DNA from 4 places in the Paenibacillus sp. F024 genome. Region 4 is predicted to be linked to each of the others. Evidence: riboswitches for the same ligand, from Rfam matches in the RefSeq annotation. Region 4 holds a riboswitch; each other region holds the start of a gene.
What was found. Region 4 has a riboswitch for cyclic di-AMP ahead of ACZYR9_RS24170 (resuscitation-promoting factor). Riboswitches for the same ligand answer to the same signal wherever they lie in the genome.
Positions count from the first base shown of each region.

Region 1: linked by a shared signal. The riboswitch ahead of ACZYR9_RS07370 (stalk domain-containing protein) and the one ahead of ACZYR9_RS24170 (resuscitation-promoting factor) in region 4 are both predicted to bind cyclic di-AMP.
Region 2: linked by a shared signal. The riboswitch ahead of ACZYR9_RS17570 (CAP domain-containing protein) and the one ahead of ACZYR9_RS24170 (resuscitation-promoting factor) in region 4 are both predicted to bind cyclic di-AMP.
Region 3: linked by a shared signal. The riboswitch ahead of ACZYR9_RS11910 (C40 family peptidase) and the one ahead of ACZYR9_RS24170 (resuscitation-promoting factor) in region 4 are both predicted to bind cyclic di-AMP.

Region 1 covers NZ_JBVASZ010000005.1:6,429-10,125, forward strand. The annotation lists gene ACZYR9_RS07360 (hypothetical protein) at 1-279, opposite strand, end outside; gene ACZYR9_RS07365 (polysaccharide deacetylase family protein) at 398-1,087, opposite strand; gene ACZYR9_RS07370 (stalk domain-containing protein) at 1,234-2,073, opposite strand; cyclic di-AMP (ydaO/yuaA leader) riboswitch at 2,080-2,233, opposite strand; gene ACZYR9_RS07375 (DUF6483 family protein) at 2,385-3,101, shown strand; purine riboswitch at 3,216-3,317, shown strand; gene purE (5-(carboxyamino)imidazole ribonucleotide mutase) at 3,475-3,697, shown strand, end outside.
Region 2 covers NZ_JBVASZ010000017.1:52,172-55,868, reverse strand. The annotation lists gene ACZYR9_RS17575 (ATP-dependent DNA helicase) at 1-998, shown strand, start outside; cyclic di-AMP (ydaO/yuaA leader) riboswitch at 1,079-1,212, shown strand; gene ACZYR9_RS17570 (CAP domain-containing protein) at 1,218-1,871, shown strand; gene ACZYR9_RS17565 (S1C family serine protease) at 2,018-3,697, shown strand, end outside.
Region 3 covers NZ_JBVASZ010000009.1:147,437-151,133, forward strand. The annotation lists gene ACZYR9_RS11905 (cryptochrome/photolyase family protein) at 44-1,420, opposite strand; gene ACZYR9_RS11910 (C40 family peptidase) at 1,577-2,050, opposite strand; cyclic di-AMP (ydaO/yuaA leader) riboswitch at 2,055-2,194, opposite strand; gene ACZYR9_RS11915 (hypothetical protein) at 2,445-3,257, opposite strand; gene ACZYR9_RS11920 (M1 family metallopeptidase) at 3,272-3,697, opposite strand, start outside.
Region 4 covers NZ_JBVASZ010000040.1:10,645-14,341, reverse strand. The annotation lists gene rsmA (16S rRNA (adenine(1518)-N(6)/adenine(1519)-N(6))-dimethyltransferase RsmA) at 1-562, opposite strand, end outside; gene rnmV (ribonuclease M5) at 566-1,111, opposite strand; gene ACZYR9_RS24170 (resuscitation-promoting factor) at 1,218-2,357, opposite strand; cyclic di-AMP (ydaO/yuaA leader) riboswitch at 2,634-2,818, opposite strand; gene ACZYR9_RS24165 (TatD family hydrolase) at 3,043-3,697, opposite strand, start outside.

The sequences.
Region 1 (3,697 bases), on a different contig from region 4:
TCTAGGGGAGAGAGAGCGGATGGATGCTTCGATGATCGCTTGAAGCTGTTCCTTGGAGAAATCACGAATATTCACCAAGCCTTTGTTATCCTTTTCGTAATCGTGCAGAAGGCCGGCGTAGACAAAGCCGTTGCCGTTAGGATGCAAATGATAAACGACGATCTTTTTATCATAGGCGCTTTTCTCATAATGATAATTGATTCGGCCCAAGGATACCGTTTTAGGTTCCAGATCCTGGAAAGATTCCACAACGGCGCGTTTTTCTTCAAAAGAAAGCATGATATCCCTCATAACATCGATTAATGTATTCCAAGTTCCAGTTGATTATATCATAGGACAGGCTGCATCACGATCAAATTTTGAGTGCACATCCATTTGAAAAACATATAACAAGGCATTACTTACGGGTTTGGGCGATCAAATCGGATACCGTGACAAATCGATAGCCCTGCTGTGTCAGTTCGGGCAAAATTCGTTTGAGCGCCTCCACGGTCTGGGTACAATCTCCCTGCAGATCGTGGAACAATATGATATCTCCGTTGTGTACGTTGCTCAGAACCTGCCGGACGATTTTGTCCACCCCCGGCTTCTTCCAATCCTGCGTGTCCTGATACCATGACCACATCACGACCGTCAGCTTATCGTCTTTTACGGATTGAAGCAGCGCATCGTTATAAAAACCTCCGGGGGGACGGAACACATGCGGCATTTGTTCCGTGATATCGAATATGACCTCCTGCGTTTGACGGATCTCTTGTACGAGACGTTCCGGGGGATAGTTTTTTAAGTAATGATGATCAAATGTGTGGTTGGCGATTTCGTGACCTTCGTTTACCTCGCGAATAGCGATAGCCGGGTACATTTGTACGCGTTTGCCGATCACGAAAAACGTGCCTTTAGCACCGTATTGCTTGAGCAAATCCAAAATTTGCGGCGTATACACCGGATTCGGCCCGTCATCAAACGTGAGAGCGATCAGCTTCTGATCCGTCTCCACGTTCGAGATGACTTCACTGCTAGGAGGGGCGCCACCGGTAAGAAAGAGGAGTACCAAACAAAGCATAAGTAGACGTACGCTGTGATGCATAACATTTCGACCTCCGTTCTGACATGACTCGCTTAGGTTTTGGTCGCCGGAACAAAAATATGCGACAGCTCCGGCAGCCAAAAAAAAGCAGTCGTCTCGGAAGAGACGACTGCTTTTTTTTGGCTGCAGATGAGAATCAAATATGATTACGAGCCTAGTACGTAAACTTTAACTTGTTGAATCCCGAACGTTCTTGCTTTACTCTTGCTCTCCGGCAGGAAAATGTCAATGCGGTTGCCTTTTACCGCACCTCCTGTATCGGTGGCCGTGGCGTACATTCCGCCGGCAGGAAGACCGTCATACGTATAGCCCTCCACATACACCTTGGAGCCGAGCGGTATAACGGACGGATCTACGGCAATGGTACCCAGACGAAGCGGGTTGCCCATATAATCGATTCCTGCATAACCGCCGTTCTCATCGGCAGACGCGGTATATGCCGTAGCTTTGGCTTCAACGATTTTGGAGTAAGTCGGCACCTTGTTAACCGGACGGTACCACGCTGGAGCGTGATATTGCCCGTCCATGCTAAGAATCGCAATCCGGTTGACTTTGTCCCATTGTGTTTTGATTCCGAACGTGTCGGAGATCAGCCGAAAAGGGACATAGACGCGTCCGTCTACGAATCTGGCAGGATTATCGATCTCAGTCGGCTCTCCGTTAATGATAACCGTCGGATCGCCGGTCGTGAGCGATACCGATGTGTCGTCGCTCTTCATGGTAATGGTGAATTGGGAACCGTCTTGTTCCCAGTGAAGCTCGTAGCCAAGCTTGTCCGTAACCGCTCTCGCGGGAACCTGGAGCTTCTGATTCTCATCCACGAAAGGCTGTGCATCCGGGAATGCCACGAGCTTTTCGTTGACCTGTACCTTAACGTCATCGGCCAGACGTACAGGTTGCTGCGCATGCGCGGGTAAAGCTGTCGTTAAAACGGCAGGTACGGCAAATACACATGCGAGCAGCATGTTTTTGAAACGGAAATTCATGCTTATGTTCCCTCCTGTTTATGCCTCCGAGGTTAGTTGTCGGGTTCGGGAAGAGGTTGTTCCCTAGCGCGGCCTGTAAAGGCTTTGCGCATTCACCCCATGGTGCTCAGTCCCCCGTACGTACACATAGATTGGCTGCACGATTCGGCTTTTAAAAGCCTAACATAGGATCATATTGAGGTTCAATGCATAAAATCATCCAATCATTTCCCGATAATGGAATTGCTTCTAGCTCCGATTTTCCTCATGCTGCATAATCCTGTACAATAAAAAGAAAGACACGGTCTGGGATAGAAAGGAAAGAGAGACTCATGTACAGACGCGATTATCTCATGCGGTTGATTGAACAGACGGCGGAAGTGCTGCATAAAGTGATGTCCGCAAGGCAAAATCATCGATTGCAAGAAGCTCTTGAGCTTGTGAACCAGGCGATGCGTCAATTGCTGGGACTGAATTCGAAGCTGATTCACGCTCTTTCTACCAAGGATTTGCTCGCCCTTCTTTCCAAGGACGGGGAAGTCGATCAAGGAAAGGTGCTGGCTTTAGGAGATATGCTGAACGCGCAGGGCGCTGCACAGGAAGAGCATGGCTATACGGACGCTGCACGTAAGGACGGCTTAAAAGCGCTTGACCTGCTGCTCTCCGCCAGGGAAATGGATTCCCGCGGCGAATTGGCCGAGATGTTCAAAGAACGGATTGATGCGGCGCTTGCGCTCGTTAACCGTGCGCCTATGCCGACGGATACCATGCATAAGCTTGTTTTATATTACGAAGATTGCGGGCAGTATGCCAAAAGCGAAGATGTGTTGTTTCATTTATTAGATGAATTAAGTGACGCCGAGCCTCTTCGTGAAGAATTCACAAGTCTATTGGATGAAGGGATCCGCATGTACGGGCGCTGGCGGTCTGTCGAAGAAGAGCGGCTGGCAGCAGGTAATTTCTCAGTCGCCGAGGTCGAAGACGGTCTTGATGAACTAAAGAATAAGAAATTAAAGAATGTCATTATCCGTCAAAATCCCAGGGAATAGGGCGCCAAATGCGAACTATTATTTGTGTCTTTTTAGTTAATGTTCGTCTTTTATAGTTGACATCCAGTGTTAAAGCCTGTAAACTGAAGACGTATCAGAGAATGGAAAAATCGTTCGGAAAAAGTCGAATAATCTCGTATATCATCGGGAATAAGGCCCGAAAGTTTCTACCCGAAAACCTTAAATTTTTGGACTACGAGTGAGCGTCGGTATTATAGAAAGGTCAGCACATCGGTGCATGGCCTTAGCTTGCGCTTGTGGGTATTCTTGTCGTCCTGCCGATAGACTGTGCGTTAGAGGTTCAGTATCTATCTAATGGGCGTTTTTGTTTTTTACTTTCACTATAGATGCTAAACGACATGGAGGATAACAGATGTCAGTTCTTGTAGGGGTCATTATGGGCAGTCAATCGGATTGGGAGACGATGAAGCATGCATGCGACATGCTGGAGGAGCTGGGGGTGCCTTATGAGAAGAAGGTCGTTTCGGCACACCGCACGCCTGATCTGATGTTCGACTATGCGGCGTCGGCGCAAGAGCGGGGTCTGAAGGTCATTATTGCGGGTGCCGGCGGAGCCGCGCACTTGCCTGGTATGG
Region 2 (3,697 bases), on a different contig from region 4:
CCGGTTCGGACCGGAAGGAGCTGCTGCTCGACGATCAGCTGCTTCAAGAGATTCACCGGTTCCGGGCGCTGCTTACGGCAATAGAAGAAGAGCTCGTGTTTGAAAGCGGTCTTCATACATTAAATGAATATCAGCTCCGCATTGTCGAGGAGCATCTGGAAATGATGCAGAAAGCATTGAGTCTGTTTCAGCGCCCGGAGTCCTTCGTATGCTGGCTGACGGAAAGCGAGAGCGGGCTGACACTGGTGATTATGCCAAGAACGGTCATGGAAGTGCTTCGAGAGCAAGTGTTTAGTACCAAAATGCCGATCGTATTTTCATCGGCTACCTTATCCGTCGACGGCTCCTTCCGATATGTGACGGATAGTCTCGGAATTGAGCAGTATTTATCCTTTTCCGTGGCTTCTCCTTACGATTACGAACACCAAATGGAAGTGATCGCGCCCTCATGGGCCGCCGGCGGGACCTTTGCAGAGAAGATGGAGGCTGCTGTCTCGCTGCTTAAACGGACGGAAGGCAGAGCTTTGCTTCTGTTCCCGACGAAAGGGGAATTGCAGCGGTTTAAACAGGAGATCACGCTGTATCCGGATTTCATCGGCACAATGCGCTTCTTGTTTGAAGGCGATCAGGAAATCAGCCATCTTATCGCTTCCTTCCAGCATGATGAACAGAGTGTTCTTTGTGCCGTCAGCTTGTGGGAAGGGCTTGATGTGCCGGGACCTTCGTTGTCTAATGTCATAATATGGTCACTGCCTTTTCCGCCTCAGGATCCGGTCTTTATGGCCAAACGACGCGCGTCGGCTTCTCCTTTTGAAGAGGTGGATTTGCCTTATATGCTTTTGCGACTACGGCAAGGGATGGGGCGTTTGATTCGTTCCCGTGAGGATCGGGGAATTGTGGCCATTCTAAGCCCGGAACTACAGGAGCAGCCCATGCTGCGAACCCATGTGGAAGCTGTGCTTCCCTCTGGAGTGAAGCTCAAGGAATCGCTTGCTTAGACGGCGTTGGTAAACTTTGTGTCATGAAATACACACGGTATCCGTGTTACAATGGTTTCCGTTCCTTCTTGGGAACGCGACATCATAAAAGGCCGAAGCTTATTCTAAGCACGGGGGAACCCATGAACTTGGGGTGAAGCCACAGCAGTGGCCGGGTGATTGCTCTTTGACCCGAATCCGACAGCTAACCTCGCAGGCCGCACAAAGGAGAGGAATGCAGTGAAAGGTTTCAAAAAATTGGTTTTGACAGGCGTTTTGGCACTTGGCCCGATCATCGGCGCAGGCGTGGTTTCCGCTGCTCCGTCGTATACGGTATCCGGTAAAGATACGATGTGGACGATCTCGCAAAAATACGGAGTCAGTCTGAAGTCGCTTATTGCCGCGAATCCTCAAGTGGCTAACCCAAATATAATATGGCCCGGAATGGCACTGAATATACCTGGTAAGGCAGCAGGTACAGGATCGGGCAACGGTTCGCAGCAGGGGACAGGCAGCACGACACAGTCTTCTTACGCCAGCCAAGTGGTAAGCCTGGTGAACCAAGAACGTGCCAAAGCCGGTTTGCAGCCGCTTGCCAGTGACAGCGCATTGACCAAGGTAGCTTTGGACAAAGCGAAGGATATGTATGAGAAAGGTTATTTTGACCACACTTCTCCGACCTACGGGTCTCCATTCGATATGATGCAATCCTACGGTATTCGGTTTTCTTATGCAGGCGAGAATATAGCCAAGGGACAAAGAACTCCACAAGAAGTCATGAACGCATGGATGAACAGCCAAGGACACCGTCAAAACATTCTGAGCCCCAACTTCAACAAAATTGGAGTGGCTTATGTCAATGGCGTGTGGGTACAGGAGTTTATTAAAAACTAATAGAAATATGAACGAAAGACCGTCACATTGGACGGTCTTTTTTGGCGTTCCTTCAGAATCTGAAAACTTAAATTTTTATTGCTGGCATCTATAGGATGTGATAGATTTTAGTGGACATGGAAATGAATGGTGGGGGGAAGGGGATAATGAAGCAGGTCAAGCATTTAAAGAGAAGGGTACTGAAGGTATCCGCCGCATTTCTGCTGATTGGAGCACTGTTCGTTTCCGGTACGTCTCCGGCAGGGGCGCAGGGTCAAGATTCGATTCCGGCTGTCGTACAGCAAACGACATCCTCAGTCGTAGCGATCATCGGCAAACCGAGCGAGAGCAAAAGGGCATGGGAGCAAAGCCGTTATAACCTGGCTCATGGAACCGGAGTCATTGTACGCAGCGAAGGATACATATTAACGAATGCGCATGTCGTAAAGGATATGAGCAATATCATCGTGGTTACCTCCGACGGCAAATCATACCCGGGGAAAACAACGCATTACGATGAGGAAAGCGATCTGGCTTTGGTCAAAATCGTTGCTTCCGGATTAACCGCCGCAAAGTTTGCCGACCCGAAAAATATCCGGGTCGGCGAATCGGTCATGGCGATCGGTACACCGTTGTCCTTTGCCCTCAGGAACTCCGTTACCTCCGGCATCGTCAGCGGAATGGAACGTTCGGTCCAATCCAAATACCAGCTGATCCAGACCGATGCGGCGATCAATCCGGGCAACAGCGGCGGAGCACTGGTAAATATGAAGGGCGAGGTTATCGGAATCAATACGTTAAAGTATGTGGAGTTCGGCGTGGATAGCTTGGGTTTTGCAATTCCGGTAGATACGGTTCAGTATGTTCTCGATCATTTTTTCAAGTACGGGAAAGTGAAGCGGCCTTATCTTGGGCTTGAACTGGGCGAAAGCTGGGAGGCGGTCGTCGGTCTGCCGTCATCGGCCGGTCTTGAAGTGACCTACGTCGATCCCGATTCACCCGCGGCGCAAGCAGGGGTGAAGCAGGGGGATGTGCTTCAATCCATCAATTCCGTCAAAACCAGCAATTTAGTGGAATATAATGAAGCGTTAAAGAAATATTTGCCTGATCAAAGCATTGTTTTGACCCTTCTATCGGGCAGCCAAACAAAGAATATCGAAGTGAAACTAGAGGAAGATCTTTCCGCAGTGACCAAGCTGGTGCAGGATGCCGGGGGCGCTTCGATTGATGCGGACCAAGGAAAAACCTGGATCGGCGACAGTCACTTTGGCTGGTCTTTGAAATATCCGGCCGGCTTAATCAAGTTTAGTCAATCCGATAACGGAAACAACGTTGTCTTTGGGGATGCCAAAGGGGAATTTGCGATCAACATTTCCATTGATGAAAAGCAAAGCAAGGATCTGTCTCCGCAGGGGCTGCTTCGCAAGCTGACCCAGCATACAGGAGATACGATATTGGAGAAACGGTATATGAATGAAAAACCTCACGCCTACGCCAAGCTCATATCCAAAGGGGATTACGGCGAATATTATGAAGCCAGAGCCTACCAGAAAGAAGACAAAATCTTCTACCTGACTTTGGTCGTAGAAAAGGAGGATAATTACCTAAACGGCATGAAACGAAACAGCTATACCGATCTTCTCGATACCTTTGTGCTTTCATTCGATGCTGCGGATACTACGCTGAAGGATATCTCGGCATATCAGGGTCAAAATACGATAACTACGGAATATGGCCTGGCCTTTGACGTCCCTTCGGATTGGAGCAAGCATGGATGGGGAAGTGGACTGCACTTCTCGAGTGAGGACGGCAAAAAAAACCTGTCGGTGAATATCACTTCCGCGGCA
Region 3 (3,697 bases), on a different contig from region 4:
TCCAGTCCTTTTTATATGATTTTGGCTGGGGCTGCTTTCGCCTTTACGAGTCGGTATCGACGGATTTACGCTGACCGGACCGTAAGACGTCTTTGTATACGTCAATCGCTCTGGCTCGCGAGGCTTTCAAGTCTACGATGGCGTGCGGACGCGGCCGGTGAATTTCTTTGTCGGTCAATCGGGCGAGCTCGGGCAGCCAGCGGCGGATATAGGCCCCTGAAGGGTCGTACGTTTCCGATTGGGTTACCGGATTCATAATCCGGAAGTACGGCACGGCATCGAAGCCGAGCGAGGCGCACCAAAGCCAGCCTCCCCGGTTTAACACGTTGTCGTAGTCGGCGAGCTTGTAACGGAAGCAGCGCTCTCCATAAGGGAAGGGACACAATAAATTTTTGGTCAGAAACATCGCGGTAATCATGCGCAGCCGGTTGGGCATCCAGCCGGTCGCGTTCAGCTGGGTCATGGCGGCGTCAATAATCGGAATGCCGGTGCGCGCTTGCGTCCAGGCTCTGAAATGCTGAGAATCCAGAGCGGAGAAATCGTAGCGTTTCTCATATTGGAAGTAGTCGGGATCAAGCCACGATTGATAAATGTAGAAATCGCGCCAGGCAAGCTGGCGAAGCCAAGGCTCCACAGCGGTATCGCCAACCATCAGCCGTTCGTAGACCATGCGAACCGACATGGCGCCGACGTTCAGGTGACGGCTCATACGGCTGGTCTCGTCGCGGGCGAAGCGGTCGCGTCCTTCGGCGTAGCCTGCAAGACGTTCTCCGAGGAAGTCTGCAAGCGCCTGCTCCGGCTCGGGCAGCTCCGGCAGAGCGCCCGGAGCCAGCAAGGCGCTCAGCTCCGGCGGGAGAGGGAACGCTTGCGCCACACCATCGGCGAGCGGGACCGTCCGGAGGTCGCCGATGGTTACTGCAGACGCCGGGCGGTACCGCTCGTGCAGATACTCACGCCAGCGGCGGTAGAACGGCGTGAAAACCTTGTACGGCTCATCCCGCCCGGACCAGCGCTGAAAGTCGCGCAGGTCGATAAGCGGCAGCTCGCCGTACGCGGTGACGCGCACGCCGTACTGTTCAGCTGCCTCGCGCAGTGCGCAGTCCCGGACCGTCGCATACGGGGTGTAGTCCTCGTGGAACACGAGCTCCTCCACCGGATGCTCCGCGAGCAGCCGGCTCAAAGCGGCCTGCGGCTCGCCATAAAGCACGTGCAGCCGCTGGCCGGCTGCCGCATAAAGCTGCTGCAGCCGCCGGACATGCTGCAGAAAATTGACGCCGCTGTGCTCGCGGTGACGTTCCTGTTTCAGCAGGAACGGGTCGAGCAAAAGCACATGCAGGCTGGGGCAGCGGCGTTCGCGGATCGTGACGAACGCCGGCATATCCTCCACCCGCAGATCCTTGCGGTGCAGAAACAAGATCAAGCCTCATACGCCCCTTTACAGCCGGATCCGGCAGGTTTATTTGAAATATAGAAAGCCCTGCAGGCTTGTCCGTCCGGTGCGTCCGTTTATACGAACGATCGGATCGGGCCAAACGCTGAGGGCTTCCGAAGTTGCATTGCGAATCCGTTGACCGTATCAGTTGGTGTCGGTCATCAGCTGTTGATACTGCTCGTCCGACAAAACACGTCGGGCTGTCACATAACGATTGGCGTAGTAAGATTCGCTCATTTCACTAATCGTAACGCCTTTGTTCGTAGCGGAGTGGTAGAACATGCCGTTTCCAACATATACGCCCACATGGGAAATGCCTCTGCCGTCGGTGTTGTAGAACACGAGATCACCGGGACGGAGCTGGTCTTGGGCTACCCATTGACCCGCTTGGGCTTGGCTTTTGGAGGAACGAGGAAGATCGATACCGAACTTGTCGAACACCCAAGAAGTGTAGCCGGAGCAGTCAAAGCCGCTGGTCGTAGTACCGGCCCATTTGTAAGGCGAGCCTAAACCCGCGTTTACCGCTGCGCTTAGCGGGGTTTCAGCAAATGCGCTGCCTACGGAAACGCTGCAAAACATAGCTAAAGAAAGTGCAAAACCTACAAGCTTCTTCTTCAAAAAATGTTTCCCCTTCCGGTGCCTACGAGGTTAGCTGAAGGGTTCGGTTGAAGGTTCCCTATGATCACTGACGGTGTCGAGATCAATTCACCCGGTTAATGGATCCCCCGTTTTCTTAAAACAGAAATTCGGCAAAATTTTCATTTTTTTGATTCCGAGTAGATATATTCGGGAAAAAATGCACTTTTCCTTCCTTTGTCACAAAATTGACATATTTTATCCGTTTAAAGTGAAACCTTTTTGTTTAAGGAAATTCGGGATATGAAATCACCCCTTTATAGAAAAGCACAAAACGGCGGCGCTTTTCCGCCTGACGTGGTTCAACAGCTTGCGACAGCACAAACGCACCGGTCGGAATGACCGGTGCGTTTGCAATCTTTTCATATGGTGTTCGCTACGCTTTCTCCGTCCAAAGCGCATATTGTGTGCTGATGGCCCACACTTTGAAGAACATTTGAACAAGCCGGTATGCCTGTAATCCGACCAAGGCCAAAAAGCCGGCCCAGAAGAACGCGGATGCCATCACGGCGGCGGACACCGCCAAAGCGATGCCTGTTACGGTAAGAGAAGCCAGCATAATGGCAGGCAGATGGCGAATCACAAACAGCATGGTAAAGATTGCAGATCTGCCATCGGCCTTTCCGATTTGAAGGAACAGGAAGATCAGCTGAAGCATAAACCAATAGACGATGCAGCCGGCTATCGCCGGCGCCAGCGCTTTCCCAAAGGCCATATAGGAAGCTTGATGTCCGTACAGCTCTATCGAATGGGGGATCAGCCAGTAGAGCGGGGAGAGCATCAGCGCCAATTGGACCGCGTAGAGGCCGAGGAAGGGAAGAGACAGCTTTCGGATGCCTTCCACGAACCGGTAGCCTGCATTCAAGTCCCGATGACGAAGCGAGTAGTATACTCCTGCATTGAGCATCGGATGGACCAGCATTCTTAATCCTAGAAGGCTGATTCCCCACCACCAAAACGGCTCCAGCAAATCCGTCTTCATCATCTGAAAATGACCTTCTATCCAGAATATCTGCGAAGCGGTCACTGGCAGGTCGCTCCCCGGATAACGATGCAGGAGGGGGAGGACGACGGATTGAATCAGCTTATACAGCACGACGCCCCAAATGAGATGATATATAAAGAGGGTAAAGACGGCAAAAGGCTGCTCACAGGCTAAGCTCCAGCCCGTTTTGATCCGGTTCCACATGTTCCTCACTCCCCTCACCATGCGACCCAGCCGAACAAGGTCTCCAAAATTTTCACAACGCTCATGTTCCATCGCAGCGATAGCTGCGAATCGACTTCCGTTTTCATATAGCTGTTGATCCGTTTGTTCTCCAGCACGATAACGTAATCCGGGTCTATAGCCGCCCACCTCAGCGGAGCGGCATGATTCAGCTTCATGATGACCTCGCTGTCGGCGCCGTCCCAGGTTTTATCGAGCTGCGTGCCGTCGGCAAAATGGAACCGGACAGGTACGTTGGGATAGGTACCTCCAAGCTTGCGCAGCTGTACGCTGTTTTCATAGTAGGTTTGGCCATTATCTGTCACCTGCTGCACTTTGATCCCGGTGATGGCGTAGTCGACCATCATGCCGCTATAGACATATTGGTCAAAAAACGGCTTCCAGTCGGTTTTCGTTACATC
Region 4 (3,697 bases):
TGCCATACTCTTTGCCCCCAGGCTTTGCAGCCATCCGATCGGCCACTTCCTTCTGAATCATGACTACGATATTCTCGAGCGGCAGCTTTTCTTCAAGCAGCTTCATGATAATCGGAGTGGTCACATAATAAGGGAGATTGGCGACTACACTAACCTGCGGGACGTCTTGAAAAAGCTTCTCGAAAAGCTCCTTTAAGTCCACCTTCAGCACGTCGCCGTGGATTACGGTGGTCTGAGGATAGGGGGATAGTGTCTCTTCGAGCATCGGCAGCAGTCTTTGGTCAATTTCAACGGCCACAACCCGACCTGCCGCCTTGCTAAGCTGCTGTGTCAAGGCCCCGATTCCGGGACCGATTTCCAACGCCCCCTTTTGAGGAGTCAACTCCGCGGCAGCGACGATTTTATGTAAAATATTATGATCGATGAGAAAGTTTTGACCTAAGCTTTTCTTCAAGGTGAAGCCGAACTTCTGCATCAGTTCCTTGGTTCTTTTCGGCGAAGCGATGTCCTCCCAAGACGCTTGTCCTGCACCCGCCGAATCTGTATTGTGATTGGTATTCATGGCTTATCCCTCATTTTCATCCAAATACCGCCGTGCCGCCTCAAATTCTTCTCTTGTAATTTGAAACATGCGGCAGCGATGATAAAACTGCTTTCCGTTACAATATCCGATACCAAGGCGTCTGCCCATTTCGAGCCTTCTGGCCGCTGCGGCCGGATGAACGATTAGCCCGGCTTCCATCAGATCGTCCCATTCAATATCCGAATCTTGTGCCATATAATCCGTTCGCACGTTAGCGAGCGCTAAGCGAATCGCTTCAACCGATGCATTCTCTACTCCGATGTCGCCACGGCTCTTGGCCTCCTCCTGTGTCAGGAATGCATGCTTGCAGCCCGGCACTTCTCTGGCGATGATTTTGCGTATCCGTTCACCTGCATGATCGGGGTCGGTAAAAATGATCACGCCCCTGCGTTCCTGCGCAAGCCGGATGCGCTTTAGCACCTCTTTATTGATTGCCGAACCGCCGGTTTCGATCGTTTCCGCTTCGACAGCCCGTTTGATCGCAACCGTATCGTCCTTGCCTTCAACCACAATAATCTCTTTGATCATGAATCCATTGTACCTTCTTTCGTAACAAGAGAAAAGAAGAGGGACGTCAGCCGTACCTCTTCTTGAACTGTTCTATATATGATGAGTCTGCCCTAATTGCCCATCCTTAATCAACCGACGGCTTCTTAGGACCAATGACATATACGGTTGCTCCTTGTTTGGTACCGAAGCGTACGGCATAGTCATGGCTTTCGAAATAAACGTCGATTTTATTCCCTTTGACTGCGCTGCCGGTGTCTTCCGCTCTGCGGAAGCCCAGCCCTTCAATATAAACCCACCAGCCCATTGGAATAACCTTTGGATCGACTGCAATCGTGCGACCTTCCGTTACTCTCGCACCTGACGCCGTGATTCCATACTGCGGATGATCGGGATCCTTTCCTGTGGAAGCCGGCCCCGCGCTGTACGCAGTCAGTTTCACGTTATTGATGACCTGTTTAACGTCAAATTTCACTCCGTTTTTGGTCAACTGCTCCAATGTCGGCGAAGACGAAGATAATGTCACTACCGGATTCTTCGTTCCGACCGCAATAATCCTTTGTACACTTTCAGCTTGAACCTTTTCGTCAACGATCTGTTCGGATACGAGCACACCGTCTTCATATACTTTTTCTTTCTTTTTGAGCAGAACTCCCTCTTGCCCCTCTTGAACAACCTGTTCTTTGCCCCTGATCAGCTTCGGCTCCGTCTTTTTCACCGTTTCGAAGGCGATCGGTTCTTTGATTTCCTCGATATCTTTCTTAACACGGACAATTTTGACTTCGCTGTTTTCGTCTATCGCCGAATCTAAAGCGGGAGTCACCTTATCGAGCTCATTTAGCGTGATCTTCTGATCCGCAAATAGCTGCTCCACCGTTTCCCCTGTCGTATATACGGTTTTTGTTTGTCCACCGTCTGTCAATTGTACTGGCATGGCTTTCTCGATAATGACTCGGTCTCCCGATTCCATCGAAGCCTCCAAAGAATGCGACACACGGTCGTGCTCTCCGACAGAGATGCCTTGCTCATCCAGAATGTGCTGCAGAACTGTTTCTCTCGTTTGGAAAGTTTGCTCTTTCCCGTCTACAACCACCGATACGCTTTTGATTGACGTACCGTAATACATGATCAAAAACATGAAAGTCATAGCGAATAATATGAGTGCAATGATCGATATCATACGCAAGTTTTCATGCTTCCATCGCAATGCGAAGGACAAGCTGGATGATCGTCTTTCATGGGTTTGTTCTGGTGTCACAACTCCCACTTGTTCGGTCCTCCTTAAAGCCCCGCCATCCGAGTGTTATGCATGATTTGATCTGACGCGACTATGGTAAAGTTTATTCTTCTCCAATTACCAACGTTTGCTTCAACGGCTATCAGAACCGCACTTGCCTAAATCGACCTCCTGGAATTGTATTTTATGAACCGGCTTGGACATTTATCCCAATGACGGGGGAAACAAAAAAAGTCAGCGGAGAAGAGGAACCTTCCCGTGACTTTTCTCATTTTCCGAAAATGAAAAGTTAAGCCGACGACAAATGTTACCTCTCTCTAGACGCTTACGAGGTTAGCTGACGGATTCGGACTTGAGAGTCGCCCTACTCGGGAGCAGCTTCCTGCCCCAAGATTCACCCCAAAATAACATCCCATCTATCAACAGCCTAGCGCTGTGATATCCGCGATGCGGTTCCCCCGTTCCCTTACGGAACTCAGCGATGTTGGAAATTTGGCAATCGTATGAAGTTAATATTGAGTGTACGATGCGAAGGCTTGAATTGTAAAGTATACAAACTTTGAAAAAAAGCTTGAATTATAATCATTTTTGATTATTTTTCAGAATTTATTGAACCAAAACCATCTTTCTCTTGGATGCTTATAGTTTTTCATCCTGTTTTCTTCGATTATCTTGTTTTGGATAAAAAATGGCATGTCCTATTTTGTGTGAAAATTCACTTTATACCGAAAACTGAAACGGCATTCTTGGATGTAATTTCAGCCAATTCTTCCAGCGAGATCCCTTTGATTTGGGCTGCCGTCTCGGCTACAAGACGAACATAAGACGACTCATTTCGCTTTCCGCGATACGGATGCGGAGCTAGGTAAGGCGCGTCCGTTTCAATGAGCAGCCGGTCCAGCGGAACCTTTTCCAGCACTTCCTTGGGCTGCTTTGCATTCTTAAAGGTGACCGGTCCGCCAAAAGAGATATAGAAATTCATGTCCAGGCACATTTTGGCTGTTTCCCAGCTTCCGGAGAAACAATGCATCACCCCGCCGACCTCCGCCGCCTTCTCCTCGCGCAGAATTTGCACAACGTCGTGATGCGCATCCCGGTTGTGGATGACGATCGGCATGCCGAGCTTTCGCGCGAGCCGGATTTGTTCACGAAACACTCGGGCTTGTACATCCTTGGGAGACGTGTCCCAATAGTAATCCAGACCGATTTCTCCAATGGCTACTACCTTCTCATGCCGGCAAAGCGATTCGATCCATTCCAAATCCTCTGGGGTCATATCCTTTGCGTCCGTCGGATGCCAACCTACGGTCGAATAGATAAAGTCATATTTTTCCGCCAAGGCGATCGAGCTGGGAATGGTTTCCCGATTA